Regions from separate parts of the Burkholderia gladioli genome, predicted to be linked through region 1. Evidence: predicted binding sites of a transcription regulator. Region 1 holds the regulator's gene; each other region holds the start of a gene.
What was found. Region 1 encodes FliA, which starts transcription of late flagellar genes. Its sites were predicted from a motif close to CTAAAGTTTNNNNNNNNNNNGCCGNTA; they were not measured.

Region 1 (7,527 bases):
CAGTTCGATCTGCGCGAGCGTCTGGTTGGCGAACGAGTTCGACATCACGAAGGACGGGTGGCCCGTCGCGCAGCCGAGGTTGACCAGGCGGCCTTCGGCCAGCAGGATCACGCGCTTGCCGTCCGGGAAGATGATGTGGTCGACTTGCGGCTTGATGTTTTCCCACTGGTACTGGCGTGTCGACGCGATGTCGATTTCCGAGTCGAAGTGGCCGATGTTGCAGACGATCGCGTTGTGGCGCATCGCCTTCATGTGGTCGTGGTTGATCACGTGGAAGTTGCCGGTGGCCGTGACGAAGATGTCGGCCTTGTCGGCCGCGTATTCCATCGTCACCACGCGGTAGCCTTCCATCGCCGCCTGCAGCGCGCAGATCGGATCGATTTCGGTGACCCACACGGTCGCGCCCAGGCCGCGCAGCGACTGCGCGCAGCCCTTGCCCACGTCGCCGTAGCCGGCCACCACCGCGATCTTGCCGGCGATCATCACGTCGGTGGCGCGCTTGATGCCGTCCACCAGCGATTCACGGCAGCCGTACAGGTTGTCGAACTTCGACTTGGTGACCGAGTCGTTGACGTTGAAGGCCGGGAACGGCAGGCGGCCGTCCTTTTCCATCTGGTACAGGCGATGCACACCGGTGGTGGTTTCCTCCGTCACGCCCTTGATGTGCGACAGGCGCTTCGAGTACCACTGCGGATCGATGTCCAGGTGAGCGGCGATCGACTTGTAGAGCGCCACTTCTTCCTCGTTGGTCGGCTTGCCGATCACCGAGCGGTCCTTCTCGGCCTTCGAGCCGAGGATCAGCAGCAGGGTCGCGTCGCCGCCGTCGTCGAGGATCATGTTGGCGAACTCGCCGTTCGGCCATTCGAAGATGCGGTGCGAGTATTCCCAGTATTCGTCGAGCGTCTCGCCCTTGTAGGCGAACACCGGCGTGCCGGCTTCGACGATCGCGGCGGCCGCGTGGTCCTGGGTCGAGAAGATGTTGCACGAGGCCCAGCGCACGTCGGCGCCGAGCGCCTTGAGCGTCTCGATCAGCACGCCCGTCTGGATCGTCATGTGCAGCGAGCCGGCGATGCGCGCGCCCTTGAGCGGCTGCGCTGCCTTGTATTCGTCGCGGATCTGCATCAGGCCGGGCATTTCGGTCTCGGCGATGGTCAGTTCCTTGCGGCCCCAGGCAGCCAGTGCCAGGTCGGCGACGAGGTAGTCCTGCGAGGCTTTCGAGTCGATAACGGCGTTCATCACGCCCTCCTTTCTTGGTCAAAGATTGGTGACGTGAGCGCCGTTCAGAGTGCGGCGGCCCGGGCGGCGCGGCGAGTCGGCAGACCCGGCGCCGGCGGGGCGAATGCCGCGCGGTGAAGATTTCCAAGCCTGGCAGGCCGATGCCTGTCGCAACGCTCCTTGGAAACGAACGGCGATTGTAGCAAAGTGCCGCGAAGAATTCCCGCACGCGCGCCACGGAAATGCGTATCTATTTGAAATCGCCTCGATCGGTCCCGAAATGCCGGGACGGGGACAGGACGCGCCGCGCGCGCGCGCGCGGCGGCCGTCCTCAGTGCTCGGCGCCGACCCAGGCCTGCTCGCGCAGGCGCGCGCGCAGCCGCGCCACCGCCTGGCTGTGCAGCTGGCACACGCGCGATTCGCTGACCTCCAGCACCGCGCCGATCTCGCGCAGGTTCAGGCCCCGCTCGTAATAGAGCGACATCAGCAGCTTCTCGCGCTCGGGCAGCCGCTCGATGGCCTCCACCAGCGCGGCGCGCAGGTGGTCGTCGAGCAGCGCGGAAAGCGGGTCGGAATGATCGACGCGATAACGGTCGAGGAAGGGCTCGTCGTCGGCGGAACGATCGAAATCCTCGTAGTAGATCAGCTGGCTGCCGTGCAGGTCCTGCAGCATCGCCTGGTAATCGGGCAGCGGCATGTCCAGGTGCGAGGCGATCTCGCTCTCGTTGGCTGAACGGCCGAGCTGCTGCTCGACGCGATGCACGGCCTGCTCCACCTCGCGCGAGGTCTTGCGCAGGCTGCGCGGCAGCCAGTCGTTGCTGCGCAGCTCGTCGAGCATCGCGCCGCGGATGCGCTGCGTGGCATAGGTCTCGAACTGCGCGCCCTGGTCTTCCTTGTAGCGGCTCGCGGCATCGAGCAGGCCGATCATGCCGGCCTGGATCAGGTCGTCGAGGTCGACGCTGGCCGGCATCTTCGCCACCAGCTGCAGCCCGAGGCGACGCACCAGCGGCGCGTACTTGGCGAGCACCTCGGCTTGCCCCATCCCCGCTTCGGCCATCGTCGCGGACGTGGACAGTTTTCCTTGAGCGTTGTACATCGGCTCCCTCCAGAGTGCCCGTGGGTCAGGCGGCGTGCGCCGCGCCCCGTTCGATCGCCGGATGTCCGGCATAGGCCCGAGCGGCCGCGCGCGCCGGGCGCATCGGCCAGTACAGCAGGTCCTGCGCGATCTGCCGGTAGTCGCGCGCGGCGGCCGCCGAGGGGAAGGCGTCGACCACCGTGTGCACCAGCTCGCGGGCGCGCGCCACCAGCGGATCGGCGCTCACGTAGCCGCCCTCGTCGAGCGCCACCGCGAGATAGCGGCTCGCCACCCCGGCCAGGTTCTCGTAGGCCGCGCGCGCGTCGGCCGCGCTCTGCACGTGGTTGACCAGCACCCGGAACTGCGCGAGCGCATGCGCGTAGTGCAACCGCTTCATGCAGGCATAGGCCTCGGTGATGGCCGGGCCCGCCACGCGGGTCACCACCAGCACGTCGTTGGCGGCGCGCGCGAGCGCGGAGAACGCGCCCTCGGCGTCGCGCTGCGCATCGACCAGCACGATGTCGGCCGCGCCGTCCAGGTAGGCGGCGAGGCGGGCATCGTCATAGCCGTCGCGCGCCAGCTCGGCGGCCACGCAGATCGAGAAGCCGGCCGCGTGGCGCACCGTGCTGCCGGTGCGCACCCAGGAGCCGGCCAGCGTGGCGGCGGCCGAATCCACGTCGGAGCGCTCGTCGACCACCAGCACGTCCTTGCCCAGCGCGGCCAGCGCCGCCGCCAGGTTGACCACCGTGGTGGTGCAGCCGACCCCGGCCGGGCCGCCCGTCACCGCGACGATGCGGGTCGCGCGGCCGGCCAGCAGGCGCCGCAGCCCTTCGGCTTGATCGGTGGTGTGCTTATCCAAAGTAGACCTCGTGATGTCCGGCGCCCGGGCGGCCGGCAAGGGCCGACAGCATGCCGGGCAGTTCGTCGTCGTGCGGCACGAAGGGCGAGCCGTCGCGCGGCACGCAGAAGGCGCTCTTGAGCAGGAACTTGCGGGTCGCCACGTAGAGGTTCTCCGGCACCTTCTGCCCGGTCGACACGTAGTGCACCGGCAGTTGGTAGCGGATCACCGTGTCGAGCACGCCGCCGAGGTTGGTGGCCTCGTCGAGCTTGGTCAGGATGCAGCCGGCCAGGTCGGGCTGGCCCGCGCCGCGATAGGCCTGCACCACCTCGTTGAGGGTGTCGCCGTGGCTGGTGGCGTTGAGCAGCAGCAGGCGCTGCACCGGCGTGTCGGCGCCCTGCAGCATGGCGATCTGGTCGGACACGGTGCGGTCGCGCTGGCTCATGCCGATCGTGTCGATCAGCACGATGTGCTTGTTGCGCAGCTCGGAGAGCGCGAGCTGCAGGTCGCCGCCGTCCTTCACCGCGTGCACCGGCACGCCGAGGATGCGGCCGAAGATGCGCAGCTGCTCGTGGCCGCCGATCCGGTAGCTGTCGGTGGTCAGCAGCGCCACCTTGCTGGCGCCGAAGCGCATCACGCAGCGCGCCGCGAGCTTGGCGGTGGTGGTGGTCTTGCCGACGCCGGTGGGGCCCATCAGCGCAAACACGCCGCCGCGCTCCATCAGCGCATCCTCGCTGTCGAGCACCGGCAGGTTGCCGGCCAGCACCGATTCGGCCCAGTCGCAGGCGCCGTCGAAGCTGCCCTCGGCCAGCTCGGCCGGCAGGTTGTCGACCACGGTGCGCACCAGCTGGGCCGAGAAGCCGGCCGAGAACAGGCGCTTGGTCAGCGCGCCGTGCAGCGGGCTGCGGCGCTGGCGATCGCCCCATACCAGGCCGGCGAACTGCTCCTCCATCATGCCGCGCATCGCGCTGAGCTCGTTCATCACGGTCTCGTTGACGATGCGCTCGATGCGCGCGTTGATCTCGTCGGCGATCGTGGCGCTGGCGGGATTCGAGAGATTCGCGGCGCGCGCGGCCGGCTTGGCGGCGGCCGGAGCAACCGGCTCCGCCGCGCGGACCTGCGCGGCGCGGGCGCCGTGAACCGGGCGCGCGGCGCTCGCCTCGGCGCTGCCGCCGGCTTCGGCCGGCAGGCGCGCGGCGACGCTGCGCACGATGTCGCGCGCCCATTCGGGCGTCACGCCTTCGTCGCGCGCGGCGGCCGCTTCACGGCTGTCGCGGGCCTCGCGCGGATCGACGGCGGCCTCGGCGCGCGCGGCCGGCGCGACGATCTCGTCGTGGCGGCGCGTCAGGCGCCGGGCATGCTCGACCAGCCAGGGCGCGGGCGTCGAGGTCGGCGGCACGGCCTCGGCGGCCGGCGCGGCGCCCGCCTCGAGCGCTTCGTCATGCGCGTCCCTCGCATTCTCGTCGGCCTCGGCGCTGGCGCCGAACACCGAGGAAAACACGTCGCCGGAAGCATAGGGATTGGGCGGCACCGCCAGGCGCGGCGCGGCTTCGGCCGGCGCGGGGCGGGTCGCGGGCGGCAGCGCGCGTGCCTGCGCGGCCAGCGACGCGGCGGCAGGCACCTTCGGCGCGAGCGCGGCCAGCTCGGCGTCGGCCAGCGCGACGATCTCGACCGAGCCGTCCTCGATCGTGCGGTTCGACAGCACCACGGCATCGCCGCCAAGCGCCTCGCGCACCAGACGCAGCGCGTCGCGGCTGGTCGGGCCGGTGAATTTGCGGATGTTCAAGCGTTACCCCCGATGACGTTCGTGACTTTGATCGTGCGTGTTTCCGGCACTTCGGCGTAGGACAGCACTTTCAGTTGCGGCAGGCTGCGGCGCAGGAAGCGCGCGAGCATCGCCCGCAGCGCGTGCTGCACCAGCAGCACCGGCGGCAGGCCCATGTTCTGCTGCCGGAGCATCGCGTCCTGCGTGCCCATCAGCAGCGTCTGCGCGAGCCCCGGCTCGAGGCCGGGATTCGCGCCGGTGGCGAGCGCCTGCGACAGCACCCGCTCAAGATTCGCGTCGAGCCCCATCACCTGCATCTCGCCCGAGCCCGGGTACCACTGCTGGGTGATCGCGCGGCCCAGCGCCAGGCGCACCGCGGCGGTCAAGTCGTAGGGATCGGTGATGCGGCCGGCCTGCTCGGACACCGCCTCGATGATGGTGCGCATGTCGCGGATCGGCACGCCTTCCTCGAGCAGGTTCTGCAGCACGCGCTGCAGGGTGGTCAGCGAGACCGTCTTGGGCACCAGGTCCTCGACCAGCGAGGGCGCGTCGCGTCCGGTGCGCTCCAGCAGCGCCTGCACTTCCTGGCGGCCGAGCAGCTCGGCGGCGTGCTGCACCACCAGGTGGTTGAGGTGGGTGGCCACCACGGTGCTGGCGTCCACCACCGTGTAGCCGTAAACCTGCGCCGTCTCGCGCTGCGACACGTCGATCCACACCGCCGGCAGGCCGAAGGCCGGGTCGCGCGTCTGCGCGCCGGGCAGCGCGGCCGTCACCTGGCCGGGGTTGATCGCCAGCCACTGGCCCGGGAAGGCCTCGCCGGTGCCGACCTCGACGCCCTTCAGGGCGATCCGGTAGCCGTTGGGGCGCAGCTCGAGGTTGTCGCGGATATGGATCACCGGCGGCAGGAAGCCGATTTCCTGCGCGAACTTCTTGCGGATGCCCTTGATGCGCTTGAGCAGCTCACCGTCGCCGCTGTTGTCGACCAGCGGGATCAGCCGGTAGCCGACCTCCAGGCCCAGCGTGTCGATCAGCGTGACGTCCTCCCAGGTCGCCTCGTGGCTGTCGGCCGGCAGCGCCGCGGGCGGGGCGATCTCGGTGAGGTCGCCGGCCGCGTGCCGGGCCGCCTCGCGGCGGCGCATCACGCGCGCCATCCAGATCGAGCCGCCGCCGAGCAGCAGGAACGCGAAGTGGGGCATGTTGGGGATCAGGCCCATCATCACGATGATGGTGCCGGTGATGGTCAGCACGCGCGGGTTGGTGAACAACTGCCCGGTGATCTGGGTGCCGATGTCCTCGTCGGTGGCCACCCGCGAGACGATCACGCCGGCCGCCGTCGAGATCACCAGCGAGGGGATCTGCGCGACCAGGCCGTCGCCGATGGTCAACAGCGTGTAGTTCTTGCCGGCCGCGGCGAAGCTCATGTCGTGCTGGACGATGCCGACGATCAGCCCGCCGATCACGTTGATCGCCATGATGATCAGGCCGGCGATCGCGTCGCCGCGCACGAACTTCGAGGCGCCGTCCATCGAGCCGTAGAACTCGGCTTCCTGGGCCACCGCCACGCGCCGCTTGCGGGCCTGCTCCTCGTTGATCAGGCCGGCGTTGAGGTCGGCGTCGATCGCCATCTGCTTGCCCGGCATCGCGTCGAGCGTGAAGCGCGCCGACACCTCGGCGATCCGCCCCGCGCCCTTGGTGATCACCGTGAAGTTGATGATCATCAGGATCACGAACACCACGATGCCGACCGCGAAGTTGCCGCCCACCAGGAAGTGGCCGAAGGCCTCGATCACCTGGCCGGCCGCGTCGGGGCCGGTATGGCCCTCGAGCAGCACCACCCGCGTGGAGGCCACGTTCAGCGACAGCCGCAGCAGGGTGGAGAACAGCAGCACGCTGGGGAAGGCCGCGAAATCGAGCGGCTTCATGGTGTACATGCTGACCAGCAGCACCATCACCGACAGCGCGATATTGAAGGTGAACAGCAGATCCAGCAGCAGCGGCGGCAGCGGCAGGATCATCATGCCGAGGATCATGCAGATCAGGATCGGGCCGGCCAGCGCGCGCAGGTTGGCCACGTCCAGCCGGCCGACGCGCTTGCCGAGCGCTCCGGTGGGCGTGCTCATGCGGCACCTCCGTCACGGCGCGCGGCGCCCTCGCCCAGTACCTCGGTCGCTTCCTCGGCCTCGTCCTGTTCCGAGACGCTCGCGCCCTTGTCCAGCTCGGCCGGCACGTCCAGGTCGGTCGGCTCGGCCGGGAACGCGCCGCCCTCGCTGCGGAAGCGCTTCAACTGATAGACCCAGGCCAGCACCTCGGCCACCGCCGAATACAGCGGACCCGGGATCTCGCGTTCGAGTTCGACGTTGTGATAAAGCGCGCGCGCCAGCGGCGGCGCTTCCAGGATCGGCACGCGATGCTCCTCGGCCAGCTCGCGGATGCGCGCGGCCACCAGGTTGATGCCCTTGGCCACCACCTTGGGCGCGCGCATCTCGCCGTCGGTGTAGCGCAGCGCCACGGCGAAGTGGGTCGGGTTGGTGACCACCACGTCGGCCTTGGGCACGTTGGCCATCATGCGGCGGCGCGCCATGGCGCGCTGCTGCTGGCGAATCCGGCCCTTCACGTGCGGATCGCCCTCGTTCT
Region 2 (7,527 bases), 360 kb from region 1:
CCGTGTAGAAGGCGGTGATCGAGCCGCCGCCTTCCGGGCCGTTGCCGGTGCGCTCCACCAGTGCCGGCAGCTTGGCGAACACCGAGGGCGGATAACCCTTGGTGGCCGGCGGTTCGCCGATCGCCAGCGCGATCTCGCGCTGCGCCATCGCGTAGCGCGTGAGCGAATCCATCAGCAGCAGCACGTGCTTGCCCTGGTCGCGGAAGTATTCGGCCAGCGAGGTCGCGTAGGCGGCGCCCTGCATGCGCAGCAGCGGCGACACGTCGGCCGGCGCGGCCACCACCACCGAGCGCGCCAGGCCGTCCTCGCCGAGGATCTGCTCGATGAATTCCTTCACTTCGCGGCCGCGCTCGCCGATCAGGCCGATCACGATCACCTCGGCGCTGGTGTAGCGCGCCATGGTGCCGAGCAGCACCGACTTGCCCACGCCCGAACCGGCGAACAGGCCCATGCGCTGGCCGCGCCCCACCGTCAGCAGCGCGTTGATGGCGCGCACGCCGACATCGAGCACGTGATGGATCGGCTCGCGCTCCAGCGGGTTGATGGTCGGCGCCGACAGCGGCGCGTCGAGTTCCGAGGCGAGCGGGCCGAGCCGGTCGAGCGGGCGGCCCGAGGCGTCCACCACGCGGCCCAGCATCTGCCAGCCGACCGGCAGGCGCTTGGCGCCGGCCAGCGGATCGGCGATCGGCGCGCGTTCCAGCGGCCAGACGCGCGCGCCGGGCAGCACCCCGGCCACCTCGGTGGTCGGCATCAGGAACAGGCGTTCGCCGGCGAAGCCGACCACCTCGGCCTCGGCCACCGGCAGGGTGCTGCCGGGCGGCAGTTCGATGGTGCATTCGGCGCCCACCGACAGGCGCAGCCCGGTGGCTTCCAGCACCAGGCCGGCGGCGCGCGTGAGGCGCCCGCAGGGGCGCAGCGGCAGCGCGCGGGCGCTGCGTTCGCGCAGCGCGCCGAGCTGCTCCAGCCAGTGCGCCAGATGCGGGTTCGACACGGCGGGCGCCGCGTCGTCGAGCAGGAGGTCGGGCGCGCGGCTCATGGTTTCACCACTCGCTCGAACGGCCGAGCGCGGCGGCCACGCGCTCCCAGCGCGTGGGCAGGGTCGCGTCGATCTCGCCCGAGGCGGCCTGGGCGCGGCAGCCGCCGCGCTCGATGGCCGGGTCGGTGCGCACGCTCCAGCCCAGCGCGTCGAGTTCTTCCTGCAGGTAGGCCTCCACCACCGGCAGGTCGGCGGGGCTCACCACCAGTTGCGGCGCGCCGGAGAGGGCCGGCTCGGCGGCCAGCGCCTCGCGCGCGGCGGCCAGCACGGTGCCGGGGTCCAGCTGCACGTGCTGGCGCACCACCTGCTGGGCGATGTCGAGCGCGAGCTGGGCGAGCTGGTCGGCCAGCGTGTCGCGCGCGCCGTGCAGCGCCTCGTCGAAGCCGCGCGCCAGCGCCGCGAAGTGCCCGGCCTCGACGCGCATCTCGGCGCGCCCGGCCTCGAGCCCCTCGGCGTAGCCGCTGTCGTGGCCGGCGCGGTAGCCCAGCGCGTGGCCCTCGGCCTGGCCGCTGGCCATGCCTTCGGCATGGGCGGCATCGCGCACCCGCTGCAGTTCGGCGGCCAGCGCGGCGGCCGCCGCCTCGCCGTCGTCCCCGACGGGCGGCGCGGGCGGCTTCGGATCGAACGAGGCCATCTCCCACCGCTGGTAGGCGGTCATCGAGGCCGCGCCGCGAGCACGCTCAGACATAGGCGTCTTCCGCCTTGCCGCCGATCACCACCTGGCCGTTCTCGGCCAGGGTGCGCACGATCTGCAGGATCTTGCGCTGCTGCTGCTCGACCTCGGAGACGCGCACCGGGCCGCGCGCGTCGAGATCCTCGGCGAGCAGCTCGGCCGCGCGTTGCGACATGTTGGCCAGGAACTTCTGGCGCAGCGGCGGCGGCGCGCCCTTGAGCGCGACGATCAGCGTTTCCGACTCGACTTCCTTGAGGATCAGCTGGATCGCGCGGTCCTCCAGGTCCAGCAGGTTCTCGAACACGAACATCTCGTCGATGATCTTCTGCGCCAGGTCCGGATCGTAGGCCTTGACGTTGGCGAGCACGGCTTCCTCGTGCGAGCTGGTCATGAAGTTCAAGATCTCGGCGGCGGTGCGGATGCCGCCCATCGGGCTGCGCTTGAGGTTGTCGCTGCCCGACAGCAGGCCGGTCAGCACCTCGTCGAGCTCGCGCAGCGCGGCCGGCTGGATGCCGTCGAGCGTGGCGATGCGCAGCAGCACGTCGTTGCGCAGCCGCTCGGTGAAGCAGGAGGCGATCTCGGAGGCCTGGTCGCGGTCGAGGTGCACCAGGATGGTGGCGATGATCTGCGGGTGCTCGTTCTTGATCAGTTCGGCCACCGCGCCCGAGTCCATCCACTTCAGGCCCTCGATGCCGCTGGTGTCGCTGCCCTGCAGGATGCGGTCGATGATCGCGCCGGCGCGGTCCTCGCCGAGCGCCTTGGTCAGCACCGAGCGGATGTACTCGCCGGAATCGAGCGACAGCGCAGAATGCTTCTCGGCCTCCTGCACGAATTCCTTGAGCACGTCGTCGAGCTGCTCGCGCGTGACGTTCTTCAGCGCGGCCATGGTCAGGCCGATCTTCTGGACCTCGCGCGGGCCCAGGAACTTGAACACCTGCGCCGCCTCTTCCTCGCCGATCGACATCAGCAGCAGCGCGCTTTTCATCAGGCCTTCAGCGCTCATCGGTCACCCAGTTCTTCACGACGGTCGCGACGATCTTCGGATCCTGCCGGGCGATCATCTTCGCGTAGTCGAGGTTGCGTTCGTAACGTTGCTTGTCCGCCTCGAACGAGAGCAGCGCGGCCTCGGGCGACGCCTCCGCGCCGAGGCTCGACTCGAGCGCCGGCAGGCCGTCGAGCGCGGGCTCGTCCGGGCCCGGCAGCGCGCCGGCGCTGGCCGCGGCCGGCTCGGGCGGCGGGAACGCGCGGCGCATCGCCGGGCGCACGAACATGAAGTACAGCGCGGCGGCGGCCACGCCGATGCCGAGCCACTTGGCGATGTCCTTGGCCATCGCGATCATGTCCGGCGTGCGCCACCAGGGCACGTCGGCCAGCGGATCGGCCAGCTCGGTGAACTGGCTGTTGACCACGTTGACCGAGTCGCCGCGCTTGGCGTCGAAGCCCATCGCGTCCTTCACCAGTTGCTCGACCTGCCTCAGCTTGTCGGCGCTGAGCGGCTGCATCGTCACGTGGCCCTTGGCGTCGGCCACCGGCAGGTTGTTGACCACCACCGCCACCGACAGGCGCTTGATGCCGCCGGTGGCCTGTTCGACGTGGCTGACCGTCTTGTTGAGCTCGTAGTTGGTGGTCGAATCCTTGCGGTCGCTGATCGGCGTGGGCGGCGTGCCGGCCGCGCCGCTGGCGCCGGTGATCGGCGCCGAGGCCGGCTGCGGCGGCGTGTTCGACAGCGCGCCGGGCACCCCGCCCGCGCCGCTTTGCGACATCTCGGTCGAGCTCGAGGTCTGCTGGCTGCGGATCGCGGCCTGCTGCTGGGTGCCGTTGGGCGAAAAGCTTTCCGAGGTCTGCTCGGCGCGCGAGAAATCGACGTCGGCGCTGACCTGGGCGCGCGTGTTGCCGGCGCCGAACATCGGCGCGAGGATCGCGTCGATGCGCTTCTGGGTGTTGCGCTCGACCTGCTGGACGTACTTGAGCTGGTTCGCGTCGAGGCCGGCGGCCGATTGCTGCTGCGACAGCAGGTTGCCGTCCTGGTCGACGATGGTGACGTTCTTGGCCGGCATGTCGGGCACGCCCGAGGCGACCATGCGCGTGATCGCCAGCACCTGGCCGTCGTCCAGCACGCGGCCCGGGTACAGGTCGACGAACACCGAGGCGCTGGGCGCCTCGCGCTCGCGCACGAACACCGAGGGCTTGGGGATCGCCAGGTGCACGCGCGCGGCGCGCACCGCGTTGATCGAGGCGATGGTGCGCTCCAGCTCGCCTTCCAGCGCGCGCTGGTAGTTGACCTGTTCTGCGAACTGGCTGATCCCGAACTTCTGGTTGTCCATCAGCTCGAAGCCGACCGAGCCGCCCTTGGGCAGCCCCATCGAGGCCAGTTTCAGGCGCGTCTCGTGCACCAGGCTGGCGGGCACCAGGATCGCGCCGCCGGCATCGGTGAACTGGTAGGGAATATTGGATTGCTGCAGGGCAGCAATGATGGCGCCGCCGTCGCGATCCGACAGGTTGCTGTAGAGCACCTTGTAGTCGGGGGCGCGGCTCCAGAGCACCAGCGCGACGATCGCCGCGATCGCCAGCGCGGTGACGATCACGAACGGCAGCTTGGGGTTGGTGCGCATGCGCGACAGGTTCGGGAAGCCGGACAGCCGCTCGGCGAAGCCGCCCAGCCCGAAATCCGCGCCGGCCGCGCCCGCGCCGGCGCCAGGCAGCGCACCGGCGGCCATGGCCGCGTTGGGCGGCGTGCCGGCGACGGCGTTGCGCGCGTCGGGATTGATCAGCGAGTTGGCCTGCGAATCCATGCTTCGGGTTTCTCCACAGCGGGCTGCCGCTCGGCCGAGCGGACGGACAATGACACGATGCGATTATTCCGGCGCGCGGGCGGCTCCGATCTCGGGAACAGAGCCGAGTTTTCCCCGTACTTCGCCCGCTTTGGGCGCCGCCGCGCTTGCTATCCTTGCTCGCAATCCGGCATCGCGTCGTCGCGCCGCGCTTTTTGCGGCGGCCTTCGGCGCGGATTCGGGGCTGGATCGGGCTGGGCCCGCCGGGGCCCCTTGCCGGTTTCCCATCCGTATCTTTTGTGGAGACCCCATGACCGCGCCCGTCAACGGAATCGCTTCGGCGCTGCAACAGATGCAGGCGATGGCCGCCCAGGCGAGCGGCGCGAGCGCCGCGGCCACGGCCGCCGGCAACGGCGCCGCCACCGCCAGCGGCTTCGCGGGGGCCCTGAAGGCCTCGCTGGACCGGATCAGCGACACCCAGATGAAGGCGGCCGGCGAGGCCAAGGCCTTCGAGCTGGGCGCGCCGAACGTGTCCCTCAACGACGTGATGATCGATTCGCAGAAGGCCAACATCGGCCTGCAGTTCGGTCTGCAGGTCCGAAACAAGCTCGTCAGCGCGTACAACGACATCATGCAGATGTCGGTCTGACCCCGTCGGCGCACCCCCTCGCGCCGACTTCGCGCTAAAGCTTTCCCCGTCATTACCGATAACGCCGGTATTACACAGCGTTACGCATGCCGTTTCGACGGGCGTCGCGCCACACGTCACGATCGCATCAACAGGAGGGCCGTCATGTTTTCCCCAGGACACGCTGGAGCCAGTGCCTACGCGCGCGTCGGCGTCGAGACAGGGGTGATGGGCGCGTCCCCGCATCGCCTGATCGCGATGCTCTACGAGGGCGCCCGCAAGGCGATCGCCCACGCCCGCCTGCACCTGAACACCGGCAATGTCGCGGCGCGCGGCGAGGCGATCGGCAAGGCCATGCAGATCGTCGAGAGCGGCCTGCAGGCCTCGCTCAACGTCGAGGCGGGCGGCGAGATCGCCGAGCGCCTGAACGCGCTCTATGCCTATATCCTGCGCCGGCTGCTGGAGGCCAACGTGAGCGCCAGCGAGGCCATGCTGGCCGAGGTCGACGGCCTGCTGGCCACGCTCGAGGAAGCCTGGATCGGGATTGCCCCGGAAGTGGCCCGCATGATGGCGGGGCAGGCGCAGCCGGAAGCCGTACGATGAGTCGCGAGGCAGCTTATCTCGCCCGCTACGAGGCGATCGCGGAAGTGTCCGGCCGAATGCTGGCTGCCGCGCGCGGTGCCGACTGGCTGGCGGTCGACGGGCTGCAGGCGGAATACCAGACGCTGGTCGACGGCCTCAAGGCGGCCGAGGAAGGGGTGATGCTCGACCCGAGCGAGCGCGGCCACAAGTACGCGCTGATCCGCCGGATCCTGGCCGACGACGCCGCCATCCGCGATCTCGCCAGCCCCGAGGTGGCGCGGCTGTCCGCGCTGTTCGACGCGGGCCGCTCGACGCGCATGCTCAAGGACATCTACCAGGCGCGGCGCTAGCCGCGGCGGGGCGGTCACACCACCAGACGCAGACAGACACGGACGCCGGCTCGGGCCGCGCGGGGACTCACCATGACCGGGATCGACGCGGTTACCGCCGCCATGCTCGCCAGCCGCATCGACAACCTGCTCGAGGGCGGCGTGTCGGCCGGGGCGCCGGCCACCCAGGTCGGCATCCCGACCGGGGCGGCGCGCGGCGCGCCGCCGACCAACCTGCCGCTGCCGGCGCCGAGCCCGCCCGCGCCCTCGGCGCAGACCGCGCTGTCGAGCGTGGCGCTGACGCTCGACGCGATCTCGCGCCATGGCGGCGATGCCACGCCGGTGGTGGTCGGCAAGCTGCCCCTGCTGGAGGCGCCGCCCGCGCTGGTCGAGCTGCTGGCGGGCGATGGCGCGCCGGCTGCCGGCGCTGCCGCCCAGGCAGGCGGCGGTGCCGCGACGGCCGCCAATGCCGCCGGCGCGAACGCCGCGCCGGGTGCCGCCGCGACGGCGAATGCCGCCGGCGCCACCGGCACGGCCGACGGCGCCCAGGCTGCCGCGCCGCTCACGCCGTCGATCGCCCAGGCGGCGATCGCCGCGCTGGCCGCCGCGCTGGCGCGCTCGGTGGCCGACAGCGGCCTGTTCTACGAATCCCATCTCGCGCAGTGGCTGGCCGGCCAGCGCGGCATGGCCGAGCTCGCGCGCGAACCCCAGAACCAGTTGACCCAGGCGGCTGCACGCGAGGGCGGTGCATCGCCGGGCGGTGCAGCGCCTCGCGGCGCGGCTGCCGACGGTGGTGGCGCGACGCCCGCGGGCGCCGGCGGCGGGGCCGCGCCGGATGCGCCGTCTGCCCGCTCACCGGCGGCAGGCCAGTTCGGCGCGAGCGGCGCGCTCGCCTATGCCTCGCAGGCGGCCGAGGAGGGCGCGAGCCGCCTGCTGGCCGCCACCACCAGCCAGCCGGGCGCGGCCCTGGGCGGCGATGCCAATGGCGCCAACGGCTCGGCGGCGATGGCCACCGTCAACCCGGCCACGCTGCCGCTGGTGCGCCAGCAGCTCGACCTGCTCGCGACCCAGCAATTTCGCTGGAGCGGCGAGGCCTGGCCCGGCGCGCGGCTCGACTGGAGCGTCGAGCCCGACGCGGGCGGCACGCAGCCCGGCGAGGCGCCGCTGGCCTGGCGCACGCGGCTGATGCTGTCGCTGCCGACGCTGGGCGCGGTCGATGCGGAACTGGTGCTGACCGGCACTCAGCTGGTGGCGCGGCTACGCGCCAACGATGCCGGCGCGGCGCGCCTCAGCGCCCACGGCGAGGCCCTGCGCCAGCGCCTGCTGGCTTCGGGGCTGGAGCTCGGCGGCCTGACGATCCGCGCCGTCGACAGCGTGCCCGATCCCTTCGACAGCGCCGCCTCGCGCGCGGCCGCGGCGGCCTACGAGCAGGGCCAGGCGCACGCGCAGGCCGGCGCGGCACGCCCTGCCGCGAAGCAGCACGATCTCGGCGATTTCGACGATATCGA
Region 3 (7,527 bases), 390 kb from region 1:
TGCGCGAGGCGTATGGCAAGACCTACGAGCTGGGCGGCCCGAAGGTCTACACGCTCGAGCAACTGGTGCGCTACTGCGGCGTACTGGTCGGGCACGAGGCACGCATCCTGCGCCTGCCCGACGCGCTGGCGCGGTGGCAGGCGCGCCTGTTCGAGTGCCTGCCCGGCGAGCCGGTGATGACGCGCGACAACCTCGATTCGATGCGCGTGCCCAACCTGGCGAGCGGGCCGCTCGCGCCCGAGCTGGGGATCCGGCCGGCCAGCATCGAGAGCGTGGCGCCGTCCTACCTCGGCGCCGGCGGCACGCGCCACGATGCCTGGCGCGCGCGTCGCTGAGCGCGGCAGGGCATCGCCCCCGATTCACTTATTTTTGATGAAGCAGCAAGGTTCGAGCATGCAATTGATCATTGGCGACAAGAGCTATTCCTCGTGGTCGATGCGGCCCTGGGTGCTGATGCGGCACTTCGGGATCCCCTTCGACGAGACGCTGATCGAGCTGCGCACGCCCGAGACGAGCGCGCGGATCCGCGCGGTATCGCCCTCGGGCAAGGTGCCCTGCCTGATCGACGACGACGGCCTGGCGATCTGGGATTCGCTGGCGATCGCCGAGACCCTGGCCGAGCGTCATCCGGCGCTGGCCATGTGGCCGGCCGAGCCGGCCGCGCGGGCCCGCGCGCGCAGCGTGTCGGCCGAGATGCATGCCGGCTTCGTCGCGCTGCGCGCCGAGATGCCGCTCGATATCCGCGCCACCCTGCCGGGCCGCGAGGCCTCGCCGGCGGCGCTGGCCGACGTGGCGCGCATCGACGCGCTGTGGCGCGACTGCCTCGCTGCCTCGGGCGGGCCGTTCCTGTTCGGTGCCTTCGGCATCGCCGACGCGATGTACGCGCCGGTGGTGATGCGCTTCGTCACCTATGCGCCGCCGCTATCCGAGGTCGCGGCGGCTTATGTGGCGCGCATGCTCGCGGTGCCGGCGGTGGCGGCCTGGGCCGACGAGGCGCGTCACGAGACGCGCGTGTTCGATCACTGAGCGACGATGGACCAGGGAATGCGGCGGCGGCCCGGCGCCGCGCGCCGCGGCAAGGAGGTGAGGTCATGAAGATCTACGCAGTCGGCGGCGCGATTCGCGACGAACTGCTCGGCGTGCCGGTCCAGGATCGCGACTACGTGGTGGTCGGCGCGACGCCCGAGCAGTTGGCGGCCCAGGGCTATCGCCCGGTCGGCAAGGATTTCCCGGTGTTCCTGCATCCGCGCACCCACGAGGAATACGCGCTGGCGCGCACCGAGCGCAAGACCGCGGCCGGTTATCACGGCTTCCAGTTCTATTTCGCGCCCGACGTCACGCTCGAGGAGGACCTGGCGCGCCGCGACCTGAGCATCAACGCGATGGCGCGCGAGTTGAGCCCCGACGGCAGCCTGGTCGGCCCGGTGGTGGATCCGTTCGACGGCCGCGCCGACCTGGCCGCGAAGCGCTTTCGCCACGTCGGCCCGGCCTTCGTCGAGGATCCGGTGCGGATCCTGCGGATCGCGCGCTTCGCGGCCCGTTTCGCCGATTTCACGGTCGCGCCCGAGACGCTCGCGCTGATGCGCGAGATGGTGACGGCCGGCGAGGTCGACGCGCTGGTGCCCGAGCGGGTCTGGCAGGAGCTCTCGCGCGGGCTGATGGAGGCGAAACCCTCGCGGATGTTCGAGGTGCTGCGCGAATGCGGGGCGCTGGCGCGCATCCTGCCCGAGGTCGACGCGCTGTTCGGCGTGCCGCAGCGCGCCGACTACCACCCCGAGGTGGATACCGGCGTGCACGTGATGATGGTGGTCGACTACGCGGCGCGGCACGGCTACACGCTGCCGGTGCGCTTCGCCGCGCTGACCCACGATCTCGGCAAGGCCACCACGCCCGAGCACGTGCTGCCGCGCCATATCGGCCATGAAGGCCGCAGCGTCGATCTGCTCAAGCCCTTGAGCGAGCGCCTGCGCGTGCCGAACGAATGCCGCGACCTGGCCCTGCTGGTGGCGCGCGAGCACGGCAACCTGCACCAGGTGATGAAGATGGGCGCGGCCGCGCTGGTGCGCTTCCTGGAACGCGCCGACGCGCTGCGCAAGCCCGGCCGCTTCGCCGAGATGCTGCAGGCCTGCGAATCGGATGCGCGCGGGCGGCTCGGGCTGGAGGCGCAGCCCTATCCGCAGGCCGAGCGCCTGCGGCGCGCGCTGCTGGCCGCGCGCTCGGTGGATGCCGGCCAGGTGGCGGCCGGGCTGCGCGGCAATCCGGAAGGAATCCGCGAGGCGGTGCATCGGGCGCGGATCGCGGCGGTGGCGGCCGAGCTCTCGATCGACGCCGACGCGGGCGAATGAGCGGCGCGCCGGCGGTGGCGATCCGCGCGGCGCGGCCGGCCGATGCGCCGGCCGTCTCGGCGCTGCTGCGCCAGCTCGGTTACGAGGCCGGGCCGGCCCAGGTCCAGGGCCGGCTCGAGGCGCTGGCCGGCAGCGCGGCCGACACGGTGCTGGTGGCGGCGGTCGGCAGCGAGATCGCCGGCTGCATCAGCCTGCACGCCCTGCCGCTGTTTCATGCCGAGGGGCGACTGGGCCGCATCACGAGCCTGGTGGTCGACCAGGGCCGGCGCTCGCGCGGCATCGGTGGCGCGCTGATGGCCGCCGCCGCGGCCTGGTTCGAGGCCGCCGGCTGCGTGAAGACCGAGGTGACGAGCGGCGACCACCGCGCCGATGCGCATCGCTTTTATGCGCGCCATGGTTACGCGCGGGATGGGCAGCGGCTGTCGCGGCGCGGCCCATTCGACCTGGTCGCGACTGAGCCGCGCGCCTGACCGGCGCACTTCATCGAGATTCAAGCGGGGAAAAAACGAAACCGTCACCCGCGGCCGATGCCGCGCGTGACGGTTCTGGGGGAAGCGATCTCAGCGCGCCGCGCCCGACACGCGCCCGTCCGGGCCGTACAGGCCGGCGCGCGCCGGCTGGGCGCGCAGCACCTGCAGGGTGCGCTCGTTGTAGTCCATGCGGATGCGGATCAGCATGCCGTTGTTGAGGTTGGCGTGGCGCACGCGCTCGGTGGCCTCGCGCAGCAGCTTCCAGCGGCTCGCGACGCTCGGGTCGCGCTCCGAGGCGGCGTCGATGCCGACGCGGCCGGCCGGGTAGCCGAGCGCGGCGAGCTGCACGTCGCGCTGCTTCTCGAGCGTGGCCAGGCGCTCGACCAGCTGGGTCTTGCGCTCGATGATGTCGGGCAGCGTATCGGCCGGCGAGGCCGCCGTCAGCGCCTGTTGCTCGTAGGCGAGCAGGGAGGCGAAGGCTTCCACCGTCGCGTGCTCGTCGTTGATCGTCGCCAGCAGTGCTTCTTTCATTGCGTCTCGCTCAAAACGCCGGCGCGCGGACCATCCGCGTGCCGATTGCGGTCGCCCCCCGCCGCCCTCAGCCGAGCTTGACCGGCGTCTGCACCAGCTCGCGAGCCGTCTGCAGGATGCCGTCCGCGATCTTGCCGGTGTCGATCGAGAGCGAGCCGTTGCGGATCGCATCGCGGATCGACGCCACCTTCGCGGTGTCGATATCGGCCGAGCCCGACGAGGCCAGCGATTGCAGGTTCGTCGACACGGAGGACAGGTTCACGTTCGCATCGCCGCCGGTGGCGGGCGCGGCGTCGGCCACCGGCGCCGCGGGGGCGGCGGCCTGGCTGCGCGACGAAGCGGCGTCGGAGGACGCCGGGCGGACGTTCGTGGCGGGGGTGGAATCGATTTTCACGATGGGCTTCCTGAACGATTTGAGCGAGATAACGGCAGGACGGAGCCGAACTTTAGCGCTCGATCTTCAGTAAATGCTTTCAGAAACAAAAGTTTGCACTCTTTTGCAGTCTTACTGGCCGCGCTGGCGGCGCCCATCATAACGGAATCTCGACCGTTCCCGAATCCTTCACCACCGCCGTGACGATCTGGCCCGCCGCGAGGCGCACCCGCACCTGCTGGCCCGGCCCCGCGTTGTTCATCACGCTGCCTTCCGACGAAATCGTGAAACCCTTGCCGGCCGCCACCACGCGCACGGTCTGGCCGATCGTCACCGACGAGGCGCTGCGCAGCATGTCCTGGCGCAGCGGCAGGCCGGCCGCCACGCGCACCAGCGAGGTGCCGCCGACTGCCTGGCCGGGGTCGGTGATGATCGCCAGCGGCAGCTGGGTCAGGTCGCCGTCGTGGGCGACCAGGTCGGCGGCCGTCAGCACCTCGCCGGGCGACAGCGCGCGAGCCGCCACGTAATAGGTGCCCTGCACCGAGATCTTCGACTGCAGGTAGAGCGTCCAGGGTTTCGCGCCGGCGCAGCGCACGCCCACCGTGGTGCGGCCCCAGAGCCGCGCGCCGGTTGGCAGGAAGGGCTCGAGCCCGGTGCAGGCGGCCAGCCCGCGCGGGAAGGCCGGCGCCACCGTGACGATCGCCTTGCCCGGCAGGCCGGCGGTCTGCTGGCGCAGGAAGGCCAGCGCGGCCTGGCGGATCGCTTCCGGATCCTGCTGGCCCTCGGGTACCGGCGGCGCGGCCTGGGCCTGGGCGGGCGCGGCGCCGGTTGCGGCGGCAGCGGTGTCGCCGGCGGGCGGCAGGGCGGCGCGCGTCGAGACGCGCAGGATGCCGGCTACCGGCTGGCGCAGGGTGGCCACCGCGGCCGGCCCGGCCGGATGCGGCGGCGCCACGTCCTGGGCGACCACCGGCGCGACCTGCTGGGCGCGCGCGGCGGGCGACGGGGCGAAGGCGGCGCGCAGCGAGGCGCCGGCCTGGGCGGGCACGGCAGCCGCGCCGCCGGGCGCGCGATAGACGGCGGATCGATAAGCGGCAGGCGCCGCGGCGGCCGGGCCGGCCGGCGCCGCCTGCGCGGCGCGGCGGGCGGCGGCGATGCCGGCCGCGTAACCGGCGGCGTAGTCGGCGGCATAGGTCGCCGCGTCCTGGGACGGTTGCGCGGCGCCGGGACGAGCGGGGCTGTTGGCGGGCTGGGCGCCGGGGTTCGCGCGACGGCTCGGATACAGCGGCGGCTCGGGCCGGTTCGCGTCGGGATCGGCCGAGGCGGCCGCGCGCATCGCGGCCTCGCCGCCCGACAGGACCTCGACGGCCCGCGTGCCGACCATGCCGCCCGGATTCGGATTCTGGTTCGCGCCGGCCGCCATGGCGGGCCGCGGCGCGGTGCCGGGCGCGCTGCCGGTCAGCACGATGTCGTTGGCCGAGGTGGCGCCGTTCGCGACGGCGCTGCCGCCGCCGTAGGCGCCGCGCAGCTCGGCGGCGCTGTAGCTGTTGAGACTGGTCGAGCCACGCGGGGCGGGGGTGTTGACGCCATGCGCGTTCGCGTTGGCGAGCGCCGTCTCGGCCGATTCGCCGCGCCCGGGGATCACGATCATGCCGTCGGCGCCGGCGCTCTGCGCCAGTGCCGCGGCCGGCAGCAGCGCGGCCAGGGCCAGCGCCAGCAGCGCGCGGCGGCCGAGCGCACGCGCCGCCTTGCCGGATCCGCTCACCGGGCCTGCGTCCGTCGCCATCGCCGCCTCCTCGAAAAACCGTTGGTACGGCATCGCATTCTAGGGAGGCGCCACCCCGGACAAACGATGAATAGAGGGGGGCTTTGCCGGTTATTCGTCCGATTGCCGCTTGCCTTGCGCGCCTACGATGGCTGTCATCGAAAAGCGTCCCTGCGCCCGCCGCCTTCCTCGCGCGGGTCCGGGGCGCGGCACCGCTTTGAGCTGGAGGACCGCACGATGCTGGACAAACTCGACGCCGAATTCGCATTCGGCCGCCAGGCGCTCGACGTTCGCGCGTACCGGCAGGAACTGCTGTCGTCGAACATCGCCAATGCCGACACGCCGGGCTACCAGGCCCGCGACGTCGACTTCGGCGCGACGCTCGGCCGTGCCCTCAAGCAGCAGGCCGGCCAGGCCACCACCGACAACGCCACCCGCCTGCCGCTGGCGCAGCCGGCCGGCGTGACCAGCGGCATGACCCTGGTGTCGACCGCGCCCGGCCACATGAGCGGCGACACGCGCCTGGCGGCCACCGGCGGGCCGGTCGAGGACTATGGCCGCGCCGCCTACCGGATCCCGAGCCAGCCCTCGCTGGACGGCAACACGGTCGACCTCGATGCCGAGCGCGTGCAGTTCGCCGACAACACGGTCCACTTCGAGACCGGCATGACGCTGGTGAGCGGCCAGATCAAGGCGATGCTGGCCGCGATCCAGTCGGGCAGCTGAGCCGGCCGCCCGAGCCGAGCCCGATGTCATCGTCCCGTCATCCGCCGCGCCGCTGCGCCGAGCACGACGCAAACCCAGCCGTACCCGAGGAGCCCACATGCCTTCGCTGATGAACATCTTCGACGTCGCCGGATCGGCGATGTCCGCCGAATCCCAGCGCCTGAACGTCACGGCGTCGAACCTGGCCAACGCGGACAGCGTGACGGGCCCGGACGGCAAGCCCTACCGCGCCAAGCAGGTGGTGTTCGAGACCCAGCCGATCGGCAACGCGCGCACCCGCTCGGGGCAGGGCGTGGGCGGGGTGCAGGTCAAGCAGGTGATCGACGATCCCTCGCCGATGAAGACCAACTACGACCCGTCTAACCCGGCGGCCGACGCGAACGGCTACGTGACCATGCCGAACGTCGATCCGGTGCAGGAGATGGTCAACATGATCTCGGCCTCGCGCTCGTACCAGGCCAACGTCGAGACCCTGAACACCGCCAAACAGCTGATGCTCAAGACGCTGACGATCGGCTCCTGAAGCCGGGCGCCGCCCTCGACACCGACCGCAAGACTTCCCAACCCGAACCAGCGTATCCGCGAGCGACCTCGCGAAAGGCAACCCGGAGATGAGCTCCTCCAGCACGATCGGCGGCAACGGCACCACGGTGAACAACACGCCGACCGACACCATGAACGCCAACAGCAGCAACACGTCGGCGGCGGACCTGCAGCAGACCTTCCTGACCCTGCTCGTCACGCAGTTGCAGAACCAGGATCCGACCAGCCCGGTCGACAGCTCGCAGATGACCTCGCAGCTCGCGCAGATCAACACCGTGAGCGGCATCGCCCAGCTCAACTCGTCGCTGACCTCGCTGTCCTCGCAGATCACGGCGGGCCAGCAGACCCAGGCGGCGATGCTGGTCGGCTCGAACGTGCTGGCCCCGGGCAATACGCTGAGCCTTTCCGGCGGCGCGACCACCGCGTTCGGCGTGCAGCTCAGCACGGCCGCCTCGAACCTGACCATCACCGTCACCAACTCGGCCGGCCAGGTGGTCAACACCATCAACGAGGGCGCGCAGCAGGCCGGCACGGTGCCGTTCACCTGGACGCCGACCGACAGCACCGGCGCCAAGCTGCCGGATGGCAACTACACCATCAAGGCGACCTACACCGATTCCAGCGGCAACACCGCCAGCGCCACCACCATGACGGTCGCGCAGGTGCAGGGCGTGATCCGCCAGGCCGACGGCACGCCGGGCCTGGCGCTGTCCAACGGCACCACGGTCGGCCTGTCGGCGATCGGCGCGATCTTCCCGTCGGCCTCGGCCTCGAACG

Region 2: fliS (flagellar export chaperone FliS) is a predicted target of FliA. The motif match lies at 5,164-5,190, and genes of this name have one in related genera.
Region 3: flgM (flagellar biosynthesis anti-sigma factor FlgM) is a predicted target of FliA. The motif match lies at 3,770-3,796, and genes of this name have one in related genera.

The regions. Positions count from the first base shown of each region.
Region 1 covers NZ_CP009323.1:1,743,791-1,751,317, reverse strand. The annotation lists gene ahcY (adenosylhomocysteinase) at 1-1,236, opposite strand, end outside; S-adenosyl-L-homocysteine riboswitch at 1,335-1,403, opposite strand; gene BM43_RS24750 (RNA polymerase sigma factor FliA) at 1,547-2,311, opposite strand; gene BM43_RS24745 (nucleotide-binding protein) at 2,337-3,149, opposite strand; gene flhF (flagellar biosynthesis GTPase FlhF) at 3,142-4,914, opposite strand; gene flhA (flagellar biosynthesis protein FlhA) at 4,911-7,013, opposite strand; gene flhB (flagellar biosynthesis protein FlhB) at 7,010-7,527, opposite strand, start outside.
Region 2 covers NZ_CP009323.1:1,386,745-1,394,271, reverse strand. The annotation lists gene fliI (flagellar protein export ATPase FliI) at 1-1,036, opposite strand, end outside; gene fliH (flagellar assembly protein FliH) at 1,041-1,724, opposite strand; gene fliG (flagellar motor switch protein FliG) at 1,717-2,712, opposite strand; gene fliF (flagellar basal-body MS-ring/collar protein FliF) at 2,702-4,501, opposite strand; gene fliE (flagellar hook-basal body complex protein FliE) at 4,791-5,129, shown strand; gene fliS (flagellar export chaperone FliS) at 5,274-5,711, shown strand; gene BM43_RS23150 (flagellar protein FliT) at 5,708-6,040, shown strand; gene fliK (flagellar hook-length control protein FliK) at 6,113-7,527, shown strand, end outside.
Region 3 covers NZ_CP009323.1:1,351,803-1,359,329, reverse strand. The annotation lists gene BM43_RS23020 (complex I NDUFA9 subunit family protein) at 1-335, shown strand, start outside; gene BM43_RS23015 (glutathione S-transferase family protein) at 394-1,026, shown strand; gene BM43_RS23010 (multifunctional CCA addition/repair protein) at 1,092-2,345, shown strand; gene BM43_RS23005 (GNAT family N-acetyltransferase) at 2,342-2,815, shown strand; gene BM43_RS23000 (flagella synthesis protein FlgN) at 2,906-3,346, opposite strand; gene flgM (flagellar biosynthesis anti-sigma factor FlgM) at 3,414-3,740, opposite strand; gene flgA (flagellar basal body P-ring formation chaperone FlgA) at 3,877-5,502, opposite strand; gene flgB (flagellar basal body rod protein FlgB) at 5,719-6,207, shown strand; gene flgC (flagellar basal body rod protein FlgC) at 6,305-6,730, shown strand; gene BM43_RS22975 (flagellar hook assembly protein FlgD) at 6,819-7,527, shown strand, end outside.